2 regions of the Bradyrhizobium sp. CCGE-LA001 genome follow, and region 2 is predicted to be linked to the other one. Evidence: riboswitches for the same ligand, from Rfam matches in the RefSeq annotation. Region 2 holds a riboswitch; the other holds the start of a gene.
What was found. A riboswitch is a leader RNA that binds a small molecule or an ion and turns the genes downstream of it on or off. The one in region 2 is predicted to bind S-adenosylmethionine.
Positions count from the first base shown of each region.

Region 1: another riboswitch for S-adenosylmethionine. It lies ahead of metX (homoserine O-acetyltransferase MetX); the one in region 2 lies ahead of BCCGELA001_RS34285 (O-succinylhomoserine sulfhydrylase).

Region 1 covers NZ_CP013949.1:1,024,079-1,026,273, forward strand. The annotation lists gene hisC (histidinol-phosphate transaminase) at 1-158, opposite strand, end outside; gene BCCGELA001_RS04980 (chorismate mutase) at 192-1,040, opposite strand; SAM riboswitch at 1,245-1,324, shown strand; gene metX (homoserine O-acetyltransferase MetX) at 1,415-2,195, shown strand, end outside.
Region 2 covers NZ_CP013949.1:7,541,353-7,543,547, reverse strand. The annotation lists gene BCCGELA001_RS34285 (O-succinylhomoserine sulfhydrylase) at 1-1,064, opposite strand, end outside; SAM riboswitch at 1,139-1,218, opposite strand; gene BCCGELA001_RS34280 (2'-deoxycytidine 5'-triphosphate deaminase) at 1,299-2,195, shown strand, end outside.

The sequences.
Region 1 (2,195 bases), 1.3 Mb from region 2:
ACGCGCTTGAACGCCTCGATCGCCTTCGGCGAAGGCCCGAACGGCGTCTCGTTGGCCGAGAGCTTGAACACCTTGCGGCCCGGCTCCGGCACCGGGCTCTTGCCGGGCGTATAGGGTGCAATATCGAGAATGCCGGGATTCGGCACGGGGCGGGACATCTTCAACTCCGGATAGGCTGGGCGGCTCGCGACTTACGATTTCGCCCCGGTCGGGGGCACCGTATAGCGCGTTGCGTGGCTGCCGACGAGGGCCGTGGAGCGCACCGAGGCCCCCGCCTCGATCAGGGCAGCCCTGATTTTGTCGATGCTGGTCGCATGCGTGACCGAGACCAGCAGGGCCGCGCCGTCGAAGGCGGTGTCGGGCACCGCCACGATCTCGGCCAGCGGCGACAGGGCGCGCGCGACCTCGGCGTTCCAGCCCGACACGCGCACGCTGAAGGTCTCGACCTCGGTCACCAGGGCGCTGTCGGCGACGCGCGAGATCGCGAACACCGGCAGCGCGGCCGGATGGTCGGCGCGCTCGACGAAAGGCATCCGCGCGATGATTTTCGGCGCGCCGTCCGCTTCCAGCTCCAGCCACCACGGCGTGCGGCTCGACGTCGCCGAGACCAGTGCCAGGTCGCCCTTGGATTTCGCCACCGCTTCGACCGCAGCCTGCGCGCTGAAATGTGCGACGTAAGGCACCGTGAAGCCGAAATGGAAGCGCGCGGAATCGCGCATCGCAGGCTCGCTCACCGAGATGTCGGCATGCACGGAGAACGGCGCCTGGACATAGGTGAAGGTCGAGATGATGACGCGCCAGATGCTCTCGACCGTGTCGAGCGGCAGGATGCCGCGATGGCGCTGCACGATCTCGCGCATCATCGAAGCCTCGCGCGCGGGGCGGAACGCCGAGCCGACCTCCTGGGTCTGCTTCACCTGGATCAGGCGGTCGATGATGTCGCCGCGCTGCATCAGGAGGCGATGCATGCCCTCGTCGATCGCATCGATCTCCTTGCGCAATTCCTGAAGCGACGGTGGCGCGGGCGGGCGTTGGGACATATCTGACGGGTGCTGTTGAAAGGCGTTCCAATGCGGATTGGCCAGTGCCGTCACCGCTGCGGTCGATGTCCTGATTAGGCAGTCAGCGCGGCGAAAGCAAAGAGAAATGCAAAGGGAAATTAGGCCCTTTCGGCCCGCAGGCTGGAGGCAAATCCGGTTGATCCCGGTCGCGACTTGACGAAAACCGCCTCAGCCAGTAGATTTTGCCTGTTCCGTGGTCATTTGAGCCGGCCGGCTTGCAGCCACGTTAAAAAACTCGCTAAACAGGCCGGGGACGCTTCCGATCCCGGCCGAACCTATCGTTCAGGCCGGGTTTTTCATGGCCTGATGTCACTGCGGTCTGAAGTCCGATCGCACATGAGGTCGATGGTCAGATGGGCAGCGTCAAGTCGATTCCGAGTCCCGCGATCAGCACCGATGATCGGTCGCATGAAGTGGATCATCCGAGCTCGGAGGTCGCGCATTTTGGCGACGATCAACCGTTGCGGCTCGATTGCGGCGTGGATCTCTCGCCGTTCCAGATCGCCTATCAGACCTATGGCGAGCTGAACGCCGATCGCTCCAATGCCATTCTGGTCTGCCATGCGCTGACCGGTGATCAGCATGTCGCCAATGTCCATCCCGTCACCGGCAAGCCCGGCTGGTGGGAGACGCTGGTCGGCCCCGGCCGCCCCATCGATCCCAAGCACTACTTCATCATCTGCTCCAACGTGATCGGCGGCTGCATGGGCTCGACCGGTCCGGCCTCGATCAATCCTGCCACCGGCAAGGTGTGGGGCCTGGATTTCCCCGTCATCACTATCCCCGACATGGTGCGCGCGCAGGCGATGCTGATCGACCGACTCGGCATTGACACGCTGTTCGCGGTTGTCGGTGGCTCGATGGGCGGCATGCAGGTGCTGCAATGGACGGCAGCCTATCCGCAGCGCGTGTACTCTGCGCTGGCGATTGCCTGCTCGACGCGGCACTCGGCGCAGAACATCGCCTTCCACGAACTAGGCCGCCAGGCCGTGATGGCCGACCCCGACTGGCACAATGGCGGCTATGCCGACCGCGGCATCCATCCGCATCGCGGCCTCGCGGTGGCGCGCATGGCCGCGCACATCACCTATCTCTCCGACGCCGCGCTGCACCGAAAATTCGGGCGCCGCATGC
Region 2 (2,195 bases):
TGATGCGTCGTCGTGGCTGGATGCGTGACGAGGCTCTTGGCGTCGCCGAGATTGTTCGAGATCTTCGCCAGCTTCAATTCGTTGAGCACGCGGAAGGCGGCCTGCTTGCCGCCCTTGACCTCGAAGCCGACCAGCGTCGAGCCGCCGCGCATCTGCTTCTTCACCAATGCTGCTTGCGGATGATCGGCGCGGCCGGGATAGACCAGCCGCGAGACCTTCGGATGGCTCGCCAGTACCTCGGCAATGCGTGCTGCGGTGTCGGTCTGCGCACGCACGCGCACGCCCAGCGTCTCCAGGCCCTTGAGCAGGACCCAGGCATTGAACGGCGAGATCGACGGGCCGGTCTGACGCATGAAATTGTGGATGTGCTCGGCGATGAAGGCTTCCGAGGACAGGATGATGCCGCCGAGGCACCGGCCCTGGCCGTCGATATGCTTGGTCGCGGAATAGACGACGACGTCGGCCCCTAACGCCAGTGGGCTCTGCCAGATCGGGGTTGCGAACACGTTGTCGACGACGAGCCGCGCACCGCCCTTGTGCGCGATCTCGGCGATGGACGGGATGTCGAGCACGTCCAGCGTCGGATTGGTCGGGCTCTCCAGGAAGAACGTCTTGGTGTTCGGCCGCACGGCCCGCTGCCATTGGTCGAGATCGAGCCCGTCGACCAGCGTGGTCTCGATGCCGTAGCGCGGTAGCAGATCTTGGATGACATAGAGGCACGAGCCGAACAGCGCGCGGGAGGCCACCACGTGATCGCCGGCCTTCAGCGGCGCCAGGATCGCGGTCGTCACCGCCGCCATGCCGGTTGCCGCCGAGCGCGCGGCTTCCGCGCCTTCGAGCTCGATCATGCGGCGCTCGAACATCGAGATGGTCGGATTCGAATAACGCGAATAGATGAAGCCGGGATCCTCGCCCTTGAACCGCGCCTCGCACTCCTCGGCACTGTTGTAGACATAGCCTTGCGTCAGGAACAGCGCCTCCGACGTCTCGCCATATTGCGAGCGCAGGGTGCCGGAATGGACCAGGCGGGTTTCGGGGCGGTAGGTGGCAGGTGACTTCGACATAGGACCCTCCGATATGACCGTCTCGTCGAAAACGGTCACAAAAAAACCGGCCTGGATATCTCCACGGGCCGGGATCACAGAGGTCCCCGGCCTGTTTAGCGACTTATTTAACGTGGCTGCAAGCCGGCCGGCTCAAATCACCACGGGATAAGTGATGCTCATATTCCGCAATGCTCTTTCCGTCAAGGCGTCCATCGGATAGCCGTAAAAGGCTAGTATTTCCCGTATGTCGGGATGTGTTTGCTCCCTGATGAGGACCCCCGGTTGACGTTCACGGTCGCTGCCGACGCCAATGGTATCCTGCCCGACCGCATGATCGCGGCGATGGCGGAGGCGGGGCTCATCCTGCCTGCCTACGATTTCGTCGAAAGCCAGATCCAGCCGGCGAGCCTCGATCTGCGCCTCGGCGACATCGCCTATCGCGTCCGCGCCAGCTTCCTGCCCGGTCCCGGCGCCACCGTCGCCGAGCGCATCGACGAATTGAAGCTGCACGAGTTCAGCCTGGCCGACGGCGCGGTGCTGGAGACCAACTGCGTCTACATCGTGCCGCTGCTGGAGAGCCTTGCGCTGCCGCCGGAGATCGTCGCGGCCGCGAACCCCAAGAGCTCGACCGGCCGGCTCGACGTCTTCACGCGCGTGATCGCCGACGGCACCCGCCGCTTCGACATGATCGGCGCCGGCTATCACGGTCCGCTCTATGCCGAGATCAGCCCGAAGACGTTTCCGGTGCTGGTGCGCGAAGGCTCGCGCCTGTCGCAGGTGCGCTTTCGCACCGGCGATGCCATCCTCAACGCCGACGAGCTCGATGGCTTGCATGCCACTGAGCGCCTCGTCGACATCGACGATGCCGACCTCTCGGGCGGCGTCGCTGTGTCGGTCGATCTGTCGGGCGAGAAAGCGAACGGCTTCGTCGGCTATCGCGCCAAGCGCCATACCGGCGTCGTCGACGTCGATCGCCGCTCCGGCTATGCGGTGGAGGACTTCTGGGAGCCGATCTCGGCCCGTCCCGACGGTAGCCTGATCCTCGATCCCGGCGAGTTCTACATCCTCGCCTCCAAGGAAGCCGTTCAGGTTCCGCCCGACTACGCCGCCGAAATGGTGCCGTTCGATCCGCTGGTCGGCGAATTCCGC